Regions from separate parts of the Priestia sp. GS2 genome, predicted to be linked through region 1. Evidence: riboswitches for the same ligand, from Rfam matches in the RefSeq annotation. Region 1 holds a riboswitch; the other holds the start of a gene.
What was found. A riboswitch is a leader RNA that binds a small molecule or an ion and turns the genes downstream of it on or off. The one in region 1 is predicted to bind glycine.
Positions count from the first base shown of each region.

Region 2: it holds a riboswitch for glycine, as region 1 does, so the genes downstream of both, V2145_RS10855 (ACT domain-containing protein) here and gcvT (glycine cleavage system aminomethyltransferase GcvT) in region 1, are expected to answer to the same signal.

Region 1 covers NZ_JAZGJX010000001.1:444,819-453,832, reverse strand. Annotated here, with positions in the region: gene V2145_RS02355 (vitamin B12-dependent ribonucleotide reductase) at 1-1,887, opposite strand, end outside; gene V2145_RS02350 (lipoate--protein ligase family protein) at 2,162-2,995, opposite strand; gene V2145_RS02345 (rhodanese-like domain-containing protein) at 3,220-3,594, shown strand; gene gcvPB (aminomethyl-transferring glycine dehydrogenase subunit GcvPB) at 3,636-5,099, opposite strand; gene gcvPA (aminomethyl-transferring glycine dehydrogenase subunit GcvPA) at 5,092-6,438, opposite strand; gene gcvT (glycine cleavage system aminomethyltransferase GcvT) at 6,470-7,558, opposite strand; glycine riboswitch at 7,664-7,745, opposite strand; glycine riboswitch at 7,749-7,837, opposite strand; gene V2145_RS02325 (DEAD/DEAH box helicase) at 8,024-9,014, shown strand, end outside.
Region 2 covers NZ_JAZGJX010000001.1:2,077,651-2,086,664, reverse strand. Annotated here, with positions in the region: gene V2145_RS10865 (PH domain-containing protein) at 1-24, shown strand, start outside; gene V2145_RS21460 (cysteine-rich CWC family protein) at 21-206, shown strand; gene V2145_RS10860 (PFL family protein) at 229-1,590, opposite strand; gene V2145_RS10855 (ACT domain-containing protein) at 1,604-1,876, opposite strand; glycine riboswitch at 1,967-2,042, opposite strand; gene V2145_RS10850 (M14 family zinc carboxypeptidase) at 2,332-3,387, opposite strand; gene V2145_RS10845 (cold-shock protein) at 3,811-4,011, opposite strand; gene V2145_RS10840 (DUF3900 domain-containing protein) at 4,192-5,262, opposite strand; gene V2145_RS10835 (Nramp family divalent metal transporter) at 5,432-6,688, shown strand; gene V2145_RS10830 (LysR family transcriptional regulator) at 6,727-7,629, opposite strand; gene gltB (glutamate synthase large subunit) at 7,767-9,014, shown strand, end outside.

The DNA of each region.
Region 1 (9,014 bases):
ATCTTCCGGCATTTTTTTCATAAACCCTGTGTTAGTGAAAGCTTCACGTAAACGAGCTGTTTCCTCTTCTGAATCACCAATTAAGAATGGGAAGCTTCCTTTTTCTTTTCCAAGCTCTACAGATGCACGGTATGCTGTTGTTGCAATTGTTTCAAATACTTGATCAACAAGTTCATTTCCTTTTTCAGAACCGTACTCTGTTTCACAGTAGATAAGTAAATCATGAAGCCCCATTACACCAAGACCTACACGACGCTCACCAAGAGCTTGCTTTTGGTTTTCTTCTAAGAAGTAAGGCGTTGCATCAATAACGTTATCCTGCATGCGCACACCCGTTTCAACCGTTTGACGAAGTTTTTCAAAGTTCACTGTTTTTGTCTCTTTATCTGCCATTTGCGCTAAATTTACAGCGGCTAAATTACAAACTGAAAACGGTGCAAGTGGTTGTTCTCCACATGGATTTGTCGCTACAACATGCTGACCGTATGCTTGTGCATTTGTCATGTCGTTCGCATTATCAAAGAAGAAGATACCTGGTTCTGCGGAGTACGTTGCACAAATGTTAACTAAGTTCCAAAGCTCTTTTGCACGAATTTTACGATACGTACGAACCTTATTACCTTGTTTTTCCCACTCGCGAACATCTCCTACCTCATGCCAGCTTTCGTTGTAGTGTGCCATTTCTTCTTTCGAATAGCTTTCTACATCTGGGAAGCGAAGATCGTATTCACTATCGTTTTCAACTGCATCCATAAACTCTTTTGTTAAACAAACAGAAATGTTTGCTCCTGTTAAGAATTCAGAATTATGAACGCTATACGTTCCACCAGTTTGTAGCTTTTCTTCAGCATCTGCAATAATTTTCTCGCTGAATCCACCAAGACCTGGAATTTGCTTATAATTGATAATTCCTTGGTACATGTCCTTTTCAGATTCCGTAAGCGGCGTAAATTTCAGCTTATCTTGGGCATGTTTTTTAATCATTTCATCATTTGTGTTTTCAATTAAGAATCGTAAAATGCGTGGATTTTGCATTTTAGAGATAATAAACTCAACAATATCTGGATGCCAATCCGCTAACATAATCATTTGAGCACCGCGACGAGAACCGCCTTGCTCTACAAGGTGCGTAAGTTTCGCAATATCGTCTAACCAAGAGACAGAACCTGATGATTTACCGTTTACACCACGCGCTAGCGTGTTGCGTGGACGCAGAGTTGAACCATTTGTTCCAACTCCTCCACCTCGGCTCATGATTTCCATAACTTGCTTACGGTGTTCAGAAATTCCTTCGCGAGAATCTTTTACATATGGCATTACATAGCAGTTAAAGTATGTAACATCCGTTTCAGCTCCCGCTCCGTACAGAACGCGTCCAGCTGGTACAAAGTTCATTTGAACAAGCTCTTGATAGAATTTTTCAAACCATTCGTTTCGCTTCTCTTCCGTTTGTTCAGCGGAAGCTAACCCAGTAGCGTTACGTTTTGCAATTTGCTCGTAGAAGATTTCCAGTGGTTTTTCAATTACGTCTAATGAACGAGTAATAAGTCCACTTTCTGCTTCTTCAGGCGCTAAAGCTCCGCGAAATTCATCTTCAACCTTTACGACTGCCATCTTTTGGTCAAAATTAATGCTTTCCACATAGCCAAGTCCTCGAGCTGGAAACTTCGGATCTTCCTTTACGGTTAAAACAACAAAGTCTCCTTTTGATAACGTAAGTTTTTCCGTATCTTTAAACGCATAGCGGTCTAACATTACGAGTCGAGATACACCTTTATGAGTAATTTTCATATCGGGTGTAATTGGGTGTACTTGCGGAAAGCGTTCAATATCTTGATTGAGCTTTTCAATATTCATATTTACTTTTTGATTAACTATAACAGTCATTCTGACAACTCCCTTACCAATCGTGCTCTATTTTACCAATCATTTACCTCATTTTGGAAAAAATAAAATTTCAACTATCAATAACTTACCACACGAATTGGACAAATTCAACATGTAGTATTCAACCAAAAACCAAGCACCCACATATAGACAGGTGTCAAGAGAAATATTTTTTTTACATTAAAAAAAGTATTTGACTTTTACATCAATTACTTTCGTCAGTTGAATAAAACCTGCAGGAGTACAGATTAAATCCGGTACTCCCACGCAGTCATTATCTTCTAAAATTCCATTCATCAGAAGCATACTTCTTTTGTGCCAATTCTTCTACATAACGCTCTTCTTCTTCTGTTAACTCATAAGGTTCTAAGTCAATATTTAAAGCGCTAGCAAAGCCTTTATAAAATGCTTCCTTAGCTTCTTCCATTTGAATTTTACGACCTGCAATAGCGTTAATTGCAACAGCTTTGGAACGAAACGCACGCTGCATTCTCTCTTTCACACGATCATTTGGATAATTAAATACGCTAAATAATTTATCTTCATCAATCTCTAATAAAATTGAACCGTGCTGTAAGATAACCCCTTTTTGACGAGTTTGTGCGCTTCCGGCAATCTTACGTCCTTCTACCACAAGCTCATACCATGAAGGTGCATCAAAACAAACAGATGAACGTGGATTTTTTAAGCTATTCTTTTCTTCTTCCGTTCGAGGAATTGCAAAGTATGCTTCAAGCCCTAATGAGCGAAACCCCTCTAATAATCCTTCAGAAATGACGCGATACGCCTCAGTCACCGTCTTAGGCATATTTGGATAGTTTTCCGATACAATAACGCTGTAGGTAAGCTCCTCGTCGTGCAAAACGCCTCTACCACCTGTTGGACGACGTACAAACCCTAATCCTAATTCATCTACTTGTTCAAAGTTAATTTCTTTTTCGGCTTTTTGAAAGTAGCCAATTGATAATGTTGGAGGATTCCAGCCGTAAAATCGAATCGTTGGTGGTATTTGACCAGTGCTATGCCACTCTAAAAGCGCCTCATCAAGTGCCATGTTATAATATGGCGAACGTTCTTTTGAATCAATGAATCTCCATTTTTGCTTCATTTTTCTCATCCCTAACTAGTATAGTAGACATTTACATATGTAATAAACTTAATCCGTTTTTTAGTCTACCAAAAGATAAGCAGAAGGAAAAGAAAAGTGAAGCAGTAATTTTTTACTTTTCTTTCGTAAAAACTACCCTGACTTCAGGAAGATTCCCTTTACTTCTAATTTCATTCACTTATATAATAAGGTTATGTATTTTGTCGAAGAAAGGAAGAAACAACATGTGGGCACTAATCATTGTACTTGCGGCAATTATTATCTATTCTGTCGTAATGTTTTTTTACCAACGTCGCATTATGAAAACGTTAACGGAGGAAGAATTCCGAAGCGGTTACCGTAAAGCACAGCTAGTTGATATTCGCGAACCAAATGAGTTTGAAAACGGACATATTTTAGGCGCAAGAAATATTCCCCTTTCACAGTTCCGTATGCGTATAAAGGAGTTTCGCACTGATCAACCTGTTTATATTTATTGCCAAAGTGGCATGCGAACAGGTCGTGCTGCTCAACTCTTACGCAAGCATGGTGTGAAAGAAATTCATGACCTAAAAGGCGGATTCAAAGCATGGAACGGTAAAATTAAGACAAAGAAATAATTCATAAAAACAGCCCCTTCTTAGATGAAGGGGCTGTTTTTTTAATTTTCTTTTTGATAACGAAGTACAGGCTTTCTTGCTGCGAGCGTTTCATCCAATCGCTTAACAACTGTCGTATGAGGTGCTTCTTGAACGATTTCTGGTTTTTCTTCCACTTCTTTTGCAATTTGAATCATTGCATCAATAAACGCATCCAGCGTCTCTTTTGATTCAGTTTCAGTTGGCTCAATCATCATGCACTCTTCCACAATGAGAGGGAAGTAAATTGTCGGCGGATGATACCCAAAATCAAGCAATCTCTTCGCAATATCCAAGGTGCGAACACCGAGCTTTTTCTGGCGTTTTCCTGACAAAACAAATTCATGCTTACAATGACGATCAAATGGTAAATCATAATGTTCTGCTAATCGTCTCATCATGTAGTTTGCATTTAATACCGCATTTTCCGTTACTGCTTTTAAACCGTCTGGTCCCATAGAGCGGATGTACGTATAAGCACGGACGTTAATACCAAAGTTTCCGTAAAACGGCTTAACTCGTCCAATAGACTGTGGACGATTGTAGTCAAAAGCAAAGCCGCTTTCTGTTTTGACTAGTACTGGCTTTGGTAAGAACGGAATCAAATCTGCTTTTACACCAACTGGACCAGAACCTGGACCACCACCACCGTGTGGGCCCGTGAATGTTTTATGCAGGTTTAAATGCACAACGTCAAAGCCCATATCACCTGGTCTTGCTTTACTTAATACAGCGTTCAAATTCGCTCCGTCATAATAAAGCTTCCCACCAGCGGCGTGAACGATTTCTGCCATTTCCAAAATATCTTCTTCAAAAAGACCCAACGTATTTGGATTTGTTAACATAAGAGCAGCTGTTTCTTCGCTTACTACTTTACGAAGATCATCTAAGTCTACCAACCCATGTTCATTAGATTTTACAGTAACTGTTTCGAAACCAGCTACTGTTGCCGAAGCTGGATTTGTACCGTGAGCTGAATCAGGAACAATTACTTTCGTACGCTTCGTATCCTCGTTCGCTTCATGATAAGCACGAATCATCATTAATCCTGTCCACTCACCGTGAGCACCTGCTGCTGGCTGAAGCGTAACTTCATCCATCCCTGTAATTTCTGTTAAGTGTTCCTGTAAATCATACATTAACTCCAGAGCACCTTGAACGGTTTCTTCATCTTGAAGTGGGTGGATATTAGCGAATCCTGGAATACGAGCTGTATATTCATTAATTTTCGGATTATATTTCATCGTACAAGAACCAAGCGGATAAAAACCGGAGTCTACCCCATGATTACGTTTTGAAAGAGCGGTATAGTGACGCATAATGTCTAACTCAGATACTTCTGGAAGTTCCGGCGCTTCGGTACGTACATATTCTGCTGGCAGTATTTCTGTACTGATTACTTCCGGCACGTCTAGTTCTGGTAATGAGTAGCCAACACGTCCTTCTTTACTCATTTCAAAGATAAGCGATTGATGTTGATTATGCATAAAGATCCCCCAATTCCTTCACAAGTTGGTCGATTTCTTCTTTTGTACGGAGTTCAGTAAAAGCAAGTAGCATATGATCCTTAAGCTCATGATAGTCACGACCTAAATCATAGCCGCCAATGATGTGTTTAGCTAGTAACTTTTGATTTACTTCCTTACTAGATTGAGGTAGTTTTACAACCAGCTCATTGAAGAATGGCCCATTAAATACAACGTCTACTCCACTTGCTTTTAATGCATTATATGCATAATGCGTTTTTGATAAGTTTTGGGTAGCCATTTCCTTTACTCCTTGCTTTCCTAAGGCAGTCATTGCTACTGAAGCTGCAAGTGCATTTAGCGCTTGGTTTGAACAAATGTTTGAAGTTGCTTTATCACGGCGAATATGTTGCTCACGTGCTTGAAGTGTTAACACAAAGCCGCGTTTACCATTTTCATCAACCGTTTGACCAACTAAGCGCCCTGGAATTTTACGCATCAGCTTTGTCGTTGTAGCAAAATACCCGCAATGAGGACCGCCGAACTGTGTTGGAATACCAAAAGGTTGTGCATCTCCTACAACAATATCAGCACCAAACTGGCCTGGAGGAGTTAGCAACCCAAGGGATAGTGGGTTACTTGATACAACAAACATTCCTTTGCCTTGATGAGCAATGGCTTCAATTTCTCTTAAAGGTTCTACTTGACCGAAGAAGTTTGGATATTGAACGATGACAGCTGCTACATCATCATCCATGCGCTCCTTGAGCACAGTCAAATCTGTTACGCCATCTTGACTTGGTACTTCTACGACTTCAATGTACTGACCTGCTGCGTACGTTTCTAATACAGCGCGTGATTCCGGATGAACTGTTTCTGAAACTAACACTTTTTTCTTTCTTGTTTGACCTGCACTTAACATTGCTGCCTCAGCAAGTGCTGTACCACCATCGTACATAGATGAATTGGCAACATCCATTCCTGTTAGTTCACAAATCATCGTTTGAAATTCAAAAATAGCCTGCAGTTCTCCTTGTGAAATTTCAGGTTGATATGGTGTATAAGCCGTATAAAACTCTGAACGCGAAATAACGTGATCAACAATAATTGGCATATAGTGATCATAAACACCCGCTCCTAAAAATGAAGCATATTCCTTTACGTTCTTATTTTTAGTAGCCAAGTTTGTTAATTCTTTTATTAATTCAGATTCTGATGCCGCTTTTTTTATATTATATTCCCCTTGGAAACGAACGCTTTCTGGAATATCTGAAAATAGCTCATCCACTGAAGACACGCCAATTGCCTTTAACATTTGCTGCTGATCTTCTGATGTCATTGGTAAATAACGATGTACCATTCTTTTGTCCCCTCTCTTTAATTACCCAACATTATTTTGAACGCTTATAAAAAGGTGTCTTCACGACTTTTGCTTTTAAACGTCTTTTTCGCACTTGCACATATACTTCTGTACCTAGCTCAGCATATTTAGCATCAATAAGTGCAAGACCAATGTTTTTATTTAAAGTTGGCGATTGTGTGCCTGTTGTAACAAAGCCAATCTCTTCTTCCTCACTAAACACTTCATATCCGTGTCGTGGAATTCCTTTATCAATCATTTCAATCCCAACAAGCTTGCGGCTCGGGCCTTCTTCACGCTGACCCTTTAATACTTCTTTGCCGATAAAATCCTCTTTATCCGTTTTCACAGCAAATCCGATACGTGCTTCAATCGGCGTAATATCTTTTGAAAGCTCTTGGCCATATAAAGCTAACGTTGCTTCAAAACGCAGCGTATCTCGCGCTCCCAAACCACATGGAACGACCTCTTTATTTTTTAAAAGTTCATTCCAAAGCGTTACTACATCTGATGCAGAACAATACAGTTCAAAACCATCCTCGCCTGTATAACCTGTACGTGAAACAAGCACTCTCACACCAGCTACTTCTACATTATCTTTAAATGTAAATGGCTTTAGGTCAGATAATGATTCAGCTGTTAATCTCTGCAAAACATCTTGTGCAGCTGGACCTTGCAAAGCTAGTAAAGCAAATTCACTTGAACGATTTACAAGTTCGATATCCTGTGACTTATGTTGTTGTAACCATTCAAAGTCTTTTTCAATATTTGCTGCGTTTACAACCAGCAGGTAGTCACCTTCCCCTTTTTGATAAACAAGGAGATCATCCACTGTGCCTCCATCTTCATAGCACATCGCAGTATATAGTGCTTTACCTGGACGTAATGCTGAAATATCATTCGTCATAACTTTTTGTAAAAATTCCAAGCTATTTGTACCTTTCACATCGAACTCTCCCATGTGAGAAACATCGAACAAGCCAGCTTTTGTACGAACCGCATGATGTTCTTCTTTAATGGATGAGAATTGAACTGGAAGAGCCCAACCTCCAAAATCAATAATCTTTCCACCGTATTGTTGATAGACATCGTAAAGTGGTGTTTTGTTTAGCTCAGTCATTTAACATCCTCCTCATATAAGGCCATTTGCTTTGGTTTTGGGGAATCATTGTATCTTTTTACACATAAAAAAGGACAGAGAACTCCCTGCTATATAGCAGGAAGTCTCTGTCCTTTTCACCTGAAAGTTTACCCGTTAAATAGGTTTGCCTCGTGGGTGGTCTATTCGAAATAGACGCTCTCCAGAGTTGCGTCCAACAAGAGTCTTTTTGCCTGAGAGATTCACATGTTGTTTGCTCCTTCGGCGCTACTTTAAAGCAGTCTCTCCCCTTGTCATCATTCGCCTCTATAAAGTTTGTAATTTTGGGCATACTACTAAGAAACTATTACTTACACATATCAATAACACAATAGTTTTTTTAGTGATAATCTATTTTCTATTTAAAATTTTCTAAAATATATTTTTATCCTACATGATTCTGTTCAGCAGTTCAATAAAAACTTTCAGAAAGGAGCAAAACTAACGATGAACATTAGTATGAAGCAAGATGAAGCATGGGAATCTACTTTTTTAAATAAACTTGAACAAGATGGACCTTGGTCTGATTGGGAAATGTATAAATTAGCATATGAAATTGAGGAGCAAACGTTAATTACTGAATTCGAAGGTCTACAAGCACCTCGTCATTTAACAGATCTAACGCCACATCCACACCAGTTAGAAGTAGCTAAAAAAGTGGTAGAAGAGATGAATGGAAAAGCAATTCTAGCCGATGAAGTGGGGCTTGGAAAGACAATTGAAGCAGGGCTTATCCTAAAAGAATATATGATTCGTGGTCTTGTAAAAAAAGCCCTTATTCTTGTACCGGCATCTCTTGTATCTCAATGGGCAATGGAACTTAATCATAAATTTTTCATCCCTGCTGTCCCCCAAAAGAAGACGTACGTGTGGGAGCAATGCGACGTAGTGGTATCATCCATTGATACAGCCAAACGCTCTCCTCATCGTGAAATTGTGTTAGAACAAGATTATGACCTTATCATCATTGACGAAGCTCATAAACTAAAAAATAACAAAACAAAAAACTATGAGTTTGTTCAAAGCTTAAAGAAAAAGTTTTGCTTATTATTAACAGCAACACCAATTCAAAATCGTGTAGAAGAGATTTTTAATTTAGTTTCGTTATTAAAGCCAGGGCATCTAGGAAACAAAGATTATTTTGCTGATTTATTTTCTGCTAAGAAGCGTTCGGTTCAAAATGATGAGCATTTAAAGGAGCTCGTTAACAAAGTGATGATTCGAAATCGCAGGCAAGACACAGGTATTGAATGGACAAAGCGCATTGTTCAAACTGTTCCTGTTGAGTTTTCATCTGAAGAACGAGAATTATATGATCAAATCACCTCATTTAAGCAGCATGCCCATCTACCCAGCAGTTCCTTTGCCATTTTAACATTGCAACGCGAAGCTTGTAGCAGTCGTGAAGCCGTATTTATGACGTTAAAAAGCATGCTTG
Region 2 (9,014 bases), 1.6 Mb from region 1:
GATGTTAAGAAAGATAAAGTATGATGAGCAGAATGTGTCCACTGTGTGGAAAACAGAACGGCTGTCAGTATGTTTTAAAAGAAGAAGAATTTACTTGTTGGTGCACAGAAGAAGAGTTTCCTACTGCGTTGACAGCAAGTTCTAGTCATTCTTGCATTTGCAAATCCTGCTTGCAAGTCTATAAAGAGAGTCAGCGTGAAGAGTAGTACTTCCGCTGACTCTCTTTACTTAATTAATCAATGCTTGTAAGGGAGCAGGAATTCGTCCACCGCGATTTACCAATCGTTCAGAGCTGTAAGGATTAACACCCATAACTGGCGCTCGGCCTAGAAGGCCACCGAACTCGACCATTTCACCTTCATTTTTACCGGGTACAGGAATAACACGTACAGCCGTTGTTTTTTTGTTAATCATTCCAATTGCCGCTTCATCAGCAATTATTCCGGAAAGCGTAGCAGGACTAACATCCCCTGTTAAGGCGATCATATCTAAACCAACGGAACATACGCAAGTCATCGCTTCAAGTTTTGACAGATTTAGAGAACCATCAGTAATTCCTTTAATCATCCCATTATCTTCACTTACGGGAATAAAAGCCCCGCTTAGCCCACCGACGTAAGAGCTAGCCATTGCACCACCTTTTTTTACAGCATCGTTCATAAGTGCTAAAGCAGCAATTGTACCGTGAGTGCCCACACGTTCTAAACCAATTTCTTCTAAGATTTCAGCAACGCTGTCGTTAATAGCATTAGTAGGCGCTAGCGATAAGTCCATGATACCGAAGGGGACGTTTAGTCGCTCAGCTACGACGCGTCCAATTAACTCACCAGCGCGCGTAATTTTGAATACCGTTTTTTTAATTACTTCAGATACTTCACCTAAATCAGCGTTAGGATGACGTTTTAATGCATTTAAAACAACACCAGGACCACTAACACCTACATTTAAGACCACTTCACCTTCACCGGATCCGTGAAAAGCTCCGGCCATAAATGGATTGTCTTCAACAGGATTACAAAAAACCACAAGTTTTGCACAAGCAATGCCGTCACGATCTTTTGTACGTTCCGCAGCTTCTTTAATAATAATACCGAGCTGTTTCACAGCATCCATATTAATACCCGTACGAGTGGTAGCTACTGAGATGGAAGAACAAACGCGTTCTGTTACGCTAAGAGCTTCAGGCAGCGCGTCCAGTAGCGTTTGATCACTTTTTGAAATTCCTTTATGAATAAGAGCTGAGAAGCCACCGATAAAATCAACACCAACCTGCTGTGCAGCGCGGTCTAGTGTTTTAGCAAGGGTAATTGTTTCTTCAACCGTTGCATGGCCTAAAATCTCTGCGATAGGAGTAATTGATATGCGCTTATTGACAATTGGAATTCCATATTCTTTTTCAACCTGTTCCGCTGTTTCTTTTAATTCGCCTGCATATGAAACAATTTTATTGTAAACATTTTGATTCATTGTTTCAAAGTTAGAATCTGCACAGTCTCTTAAACTAATACCCATTGTTACTGTACGGATATCAAGGTTTTCCATTTGGACCATGCGGATGGTTTCCATCATTTCTGTTAAGGCAATGCTCATATTAATTTCTCCTTTATACGCGGTGCATAGCTTGGAACGTTTCTTCAAGCTGCACGTGAATTTTTAAACCAAGCTCTTCGCTAATGTTATTTAAAGAATGTTGTAGCGAGTTTAGTTCAGTAGTTGATACATCGACAATCATCATCATTGTAAAAAAATCTTGTAATATTGTCTGACTAATATCGAGAATATTAACACCTTGATTTGATAAGATAGTTGTGACGCTCGAAATGATACCTACTTGATCTTGTCCAATTACGCTAACCACAGCGCGCTTTTGTTGCATAATAATCACCTCAAAAATAATATAGAAAATAAAAAAAGAGATTGGAAGAATCCAATCTCGAATAGGTCATCGAATAACATACGTATGTATCGTTACTCTTCTGTCCTTTTGCCTGAGATTGTGAATCCTTCGGCGCCGCCTGTGCGGTCTCTCCAGAAGCTGCTCCTGTTGTAGTGTTATCCACAACAATCATTGCTTGGGGAATATTCAACTTAGTATTGGCTCAAAAACCAATAGAGAAATCATATCAACAAAGGAAAGGATAGTCAACTTTTTTGAACATTTGTATTATTTTATCACGTGTACGTAGGGAGGCTGGGGGTGCTTTGAAGTCCTTTTGCTTAAGGTGGTATGTCACAGTTAAAAGTAGAATAAGCGAAGGGGAAAAGGTACGATTTTTATAAAAATAAAAAAGGAAAGCGTATAGAAGTCGCTTTCCTTTAATAATTGTTGGCTTACTCGTCTTCTCCAGAAGGACGAGTTGTTTGAGTAGCAAGCGTGTCCCAAAAGCTTGTATCTGCTTTTTCTATTGAGCCATCCGCAATAGCTCGTACAGTTGAGTCTAAAGTAGTGATTGTTTGTTTAATTAAATAGCCGTTGCTTTTTTGACCAAGTACATATGATTCGTTGTTGTGATCGGACATTCCGCGCATTTCAAAGAGAAGGGTTGCAATACCATACTCAGTCGCAGCGCCGTTACGGCCAATCGCGTTATCAGAACCGCCAGCATATTTACCAAGGTGTCCCCAACCTTTTGAGTCAACGGAATGAAAGACAACAGACCCTAGCTTTTTCGATTTCTCAACCACTTCAGGCTTTACCTGGGGATTTGTTGGATAAAGAATAGAACCGGACACAAGTTTTCCGTCACGTTCACTTTGTGTACCTTGATGATGCAAATCAATCATATAGTCAATCTTATATTTACTTAATACGTTATTATGAAGAGCCTTTGTTTCAGGTTGCTCTTTTTTTACATGGTCACGGTTTAAGTCTACTTCCATGGCATTATAACGAGTTAAGTGACGATCTCCGCTTGCTCTATAGTCATCCAATGAGAAGTTTACGTCGCCCATCGCTCCGTCAGCGTTCAACATTGGTACAATTAAAATATTTACATTGTCAAGAATTCCTTTTGTTTTATTAGTCCCTAGGTGTTTAATAAACTCTAGAGTTCCTTCAGTCGTTAGTTGTTCATTTCCATGCTGCTGTGTTAAAAACAAAATGGTTGGGTTGTCTGGATTTGATATGTACTTGACTAAATGAATGTCGCGACCTTTTACAGTTTGTCCAATGACTTCAAGGTTCATTGCGCTTTGTTTTGCTTCTTGCGTTTTTAAGAAGTTTACCATTTCTTCATATGTATGGAGAATTGACGTGTTGATCGTTTCATTTTGACCAACGTTTGGACCGTTTCCAACAGCTTGAGCAGGTAGTGTAGTTGATGTAAATACCCCTAATGTCATAATACTAGATAATGATAATACCGTGATTTTCTTTTTCAATGTCATCCTAATTCCCCCAAGATATCAGATTATACGCTATGCCTGTACACACAGCGCTACTCTTTTATAATAGAATAAGTAGTTAAAAAAGGCATGAGCTTAAAATACTGTATTTTGAGAATATTTTAATGAGAAGATTAATAACCTATTGCAATCATACAAGCAAGTGGAAGGTAAGCTAGGAGAGAAGGGGGGAGTAATGGTAGTGCTGAGTGAGCTAAACTATTGATTATCATCATAGGTAGAATAAAAAGTTAGGTATTATAGGAATACTATGCTATACTAAGTTTACCATTTTCTTTACCAGTTACTATCTGTGTTTTGATTTTCCCTATTCATTCGTGAGTAGGGTTTTTATTATGTCCAAATTTTGTTGCAAATTAAAAACAGACTCTACAAGTAGAGTCTGTTCATAGGTGTCTGTATTAATTATGCTTTTTGAACGTTAGTAGCTTGAGGTCCACGTTGACCTTGCTCAACTTCAAAAGTTACAGCTTGACCTTCATCTAAAGATTTGAAACCTTCGCTTTGGATTGCTGAGAAATGTACGAATACATCGTCTCCGTTTTCGCGCTCGATGAATCCAAAACCTTTTTCTGCGTTAAACCATTTTACTTTACCTTGTTCCATAGTTGTTGCCTCCTCGTGTGCTTTGCACACATTGTGTTACTATTCTTGCTCAAATCTTCAGACGAAAGTTGTTAACTTGTCAATCCTTACCGAACAAAAATAATTCTTCCTAAGCATAACAGAAACAAATCAGTATTGCAAGTAAAGGGAGAAATAACTACGTACTTTTATCAATTTCACTCATTCATCCCAGTTCTTACTGCTGATTTTCTCAATAATCCCGTGCAAATCCCCAGGCTTATGAAACTCAATCGGAGACGCACCTTTTTCAAACAGAATCGATTCCGCTTCAATTAACGCCACATAGCGTCCGTTTACTTTCGCTAAGTGAATATTTTCCCCGAAATCCGCTAACAGTCCTTTAATCTCCGTTTCGCCAAGCTTCATTTTAAGCTCGGCATCAGGCGTATGTTCGACGATATGAGCAGCAGCTTCCATAACTTGATGGGTATCCAAACGTTCTTGAAGCTCACGCTTTTCACTTGTTGCCCACAGTTCCATGTCCGACTCAAACTGTTCAAGTTCTACGCTTTCTGCTTCAAACGTTTCGCTGACGTGTTCACGCACCATATCCATCACTTGTGTTTTCATAATCTCAGGCATCGGCTCGTTGTAGTCAATGAACTTTAAGAAGTCTTCAAAGTAACGGGCGTGAGACGCTTGGTGAATGACGAGTTCGCTTTCTTCCACCATGCCTTCTTCAGGCATGTAGGGGTATTGAATAGACTTCATGTTCTTGGTTGTAATGGCCATTTCTACATGGCGAATGAGTGTTGACTCATCGGTAATTGAAGCTACTTTTGGTTCGAAATCACATTTTAAAATAAATACAAACGCATGATCGAAATATTTGCGTGGTACAGCGGATATAACTAAAAAAGCACCGCCTCGCACGGCTGCGGTATCTAAATATGCGTGAATAAACTGTTCGCTATTTTCCTCAAACTCTTCTTTTGTCGTTGCGAAGCGCGTGCGATGAAATAAGTTAAAGTTAGGGTTAGAATCCAAAGCGTGTCCAGGTTCTGTGACAAAGTACCCGAGTTTTGTGGGAACTTGTTCAGCCTTTGGGTGACGTTCAACCTTCCGTTTAACAATCTTTTTAAACTCACCGTCTAAAAAGTCTTTAATTGAGCTCTCTTCATACTCTTCTGTATCTAGCGTCTGAAAATGCTTGTAGCGTTTGTCTGCTTGTTCGTCTTTACCGTCTACTTGAATGACGTAAAATGATAAGAAATTAATTTTAAAATCCATAGCTTCACCTTGTTTCATTAAGAGTTCATCATTTCAGTATAGTGGAAAAGAGAAAAAAGCGTCAATGATAAATAAAGCATAGTTAAACTTGAAAAAACGAAACTTTCTAAAATTTACAAAAAATAGTATAATAGGTAACGAGAGTCTAGTAAAAAAGGGAGGGAATTGTATGACTGTAGAATTACATACGAATGAAGCGCCTACTCGTCTGAGGAGTAGACTTTCAAAAGTTGGACCTGGATTAATCACGGCTGCAACGGGTGTTGGAGCTGGGGATTTAGTTGCTGCATTAGTAGCAGGGGCGACGCTTGGCATGACGTTCGCATGGGCTATTGTCGTAGGAGCCATTTTAAAGTATTACTTAAATGAAGGTGTAGGAAGATGGCAACTGTCAACTGGACAAACTATTTTAGAAGGCTGGAATTCAATGGGGAAATGGGCTACCAGCTATTTCGGAGTATATTCAGTTCTTTGGGGATTTGTATTTGGAGCCGCTGTTTCATCGTCGTGTGCTTTAGCCATGCATGCTTTATTTCCTCAGCTCCCGCTTTGGGCATGGGCGATTATTCATGCACTTATTGGTTTTATACTAGTTTGGAACGGGAGATATGCATTAGTTGAAAAGCTGATGACTATTTTTGTTGGCATCATGTTTGTTACGGTTGTAGGAACTGCCATATTGCTTTCTCCAAATCTAACAGCACTTGCTTTAGGCATGGTGCCAAAAGTACCTGAAGGCTCTTTGATGAACGCTTTGGCTTTAATTGGAGGAGTAGGTGGCTCTATTACAATGGCTTCGTATGGGTATTGGATTCGTGAGAAAGGTTGGAACCATCGTTCTTGGATTTCAATTATGCGTCTTGATTCAGCAGTTGCATATATTGTAACCGCTATCTTTACGCTATCTCTTCTTGTCGTAGGAGCGGAGTTTTTATTTGGGACAGGCATAACATTAAGTGGTGAGCAAGGTCTTGTCCAGTTATCGAGCATGCTAGGTGAGCGTTTTAATGAACCAATGCGCTGGTTATTTTTAATCGGTTTTTGGGCAGCGTCCTTTACGTCATTGTTAGGCGTATGGAACGGTGTGCCATACCTATTTGCTGACTTTGTTCGTATTATGAAAAAAGAGCCAAAAAATCCAGGGGTGGTCGTGGAGAAAACAAAACCATATCGTGCGTATTTAATCTGGTTAACATTCCCTTCCATGCTTTTATTGTTTATTGGAAAGCCTGTTGGCCTTATTATGGCTTACGGTGCGTTAGGGGCATTATTTATGCCGTTTCTAGCTTTATCATTACTTTGGCTTTTAAATTCAAACCGAGTAGAAAAACAATATCGTAATCCATTATGGAATAACGTTATGCTGGCTGTTTGTATTTTATTATTTATTGTACTAATGATAAACGAACTGCGTAATATATTTTAATTATATATAGAAGAGAACAGTATAAATGAAGAAACTCTTCATTTATACTGTTCTAACATAGCAAAAAAGGATTTAACAAACTCATAAAAGATTTGATCAGAGGGTGCTAAATTTCGGTTTCTTGGGATAATCATTCCAACTGTTCGTTTCACTTCAGGAGTATGGATAGGAATCTTTGTTGTGAATCTTGGCGTTGTTTCAGAGACCGTACTTTCAGGTAAAAGTGTAATTCCCATACCTGCTGAGACTAGACCTTTAATTGCATCTAAATCTTCACCTTCAGATGAGATATTCGGCATAAATCCAGCTTGCTTACAAGCATCCACGGCAATCTTACGAAGCACAAATCCATTTGGGAATAAAACGAAATCTTCGTTACGTAGATCACGAAGGCGTAAATTTTCCTGTGTTGCTAAGGGATGACTTGAAGGAACAAGTGCCAGTATCTTTTCCGTAAATAAAATATGCCCTTCAATATCTTCATCGTCTACAGGTACAGGGCCTAAAAAAGCAATATTAATATCTCGCTTCTTAACGGATTCAATAAGAAACTTATAAGAACCTTGTCTTAAGTGAAAAGCAACGTTTGGATGACTCTCTTTAAACGCAGATATAATCGTAGGTAAAAGATGACTTGATAAACTGGTAGGGAATCCGATTTTAATCGTTCCTCGCTCAGGATCTAAATATTCATCCACTTGCTCTTTTGCATAATCAATTGCTTTCATAGCCGTTTCCGTATGTTCTAGAAATAATTTTCCAATCGACGTTAACTTTACATTTCTTCCTTCTCTTTGAAATAACTCCACGCCCAGTTCATCTTCTAAATTGGCAATTTGTCGGCTGATAGCAGACTGTGCAACGTGCAAATGTTCAGCCGCTTCAGATACGTGCTCACGTCTGGCAACTTCCATAAAATAGCGTAATTGTCTAAGTTCCATTGGCTTACTCCTTCTCTATATCTCGAAATGAGATTGGTTTCATCTAAATTATATATTGTTTATATTAATTTGAAAACTTAAAATATAACCAAGTGGTCTTAATAAATAGATAAAGAAAACGAACGGGGGAGAAAAAAATGACATACAATCAAATGCCGAAAGCTCAAGGTCTCTACCGTCCTGAGTTTGAGCACGATGCATGCGGAATCGGATTATATGCTCACTTAAAAGGAGTGGCATCGCACGACATCGTAAAAAAAGGACTAAATATGCTTTGTCAACTAGATCATCGTGGTGGTCAAGGAAGTGATCCGCTAACGGGTGATGGAGCGGGATTAATGGTTCAAATTCCACATGACTTTTTTACAAAAGCATGTACTGATTTTTCATTACCTCAAAAAGGTCGCTACGGTGTAGGCATGATCTTTTTCTCAAATAATGAGCAAGAACAACAAGAAATCGAAGCGTATATCAATGCTTTAATTGAACAAGAAGGGCAAGCGCTGATTGGTTGGAGAACTGTACCAACAAATGTCGGAAAAATCGGAAAAGTCGCGAAAGAAAGCTGTCCGCACGTGCGCCAAGTATTTATTGGTGCAGATGAAAGCATTACAGATGATTTGGCGTTCGAACGCAAATTATATATTATTCGTAAACAAGCTGAGTATTGGGCAGCAGAGCGTAAAAACCGCGTTTACTTTTCAAGTTTATCTAGCAGAACGATTGTTTATAAGGGTTTATTAACACCAGAGCAAGTAGATGCGTTTTACCTTGACCTACAAGATGAAAGCTTTACATCTCCGTTTGCTTTAGTGCATTCACGCTTTAGCACAAATACGTTTCCGAGCTGGGAGCGCGCGCATCCAAATCGTTATTTAATTCACAACGGCGAAATTAATACGCTTCGTGGAAATCAAAATTGGATGAAAGCACGTGAGCAGCAGTTCGTTTCAGAAGCTTTTGGTTCAGATCTTCATAAAGTACTGCCAATTTTAGATAGCGAAGGCAGCGACTCGTCCATTCTTGATAATGCACTTGAGTTTTTCGTGTTAGCAGGCAGAAAGCCAGCGCATGCTGCAATGATGATGATTCCAGAACCTTGGACTGAGAATCCTCATATGTCTGATGAGAAGCGTGCATTTTATGAGTACCATAGCGCTCTTATGGAGCCATGGGATGGACCGACTGCTATTTCATTTACTGATGGAAAACAGATTGGTGCAATCTTAGATAGAAATGGATTGCGTCCAGCGCGTTATTACGTGACAAAAGATGATTATATTATTCTTTCTTCTGAAGTAGGAGTTATTCCAGTAGAAGAGGACAATGTTCTTTATAAAGAGCGTTTAAGCCCAGGAAAAATGTTGCTAATTGATTTAGAAGAA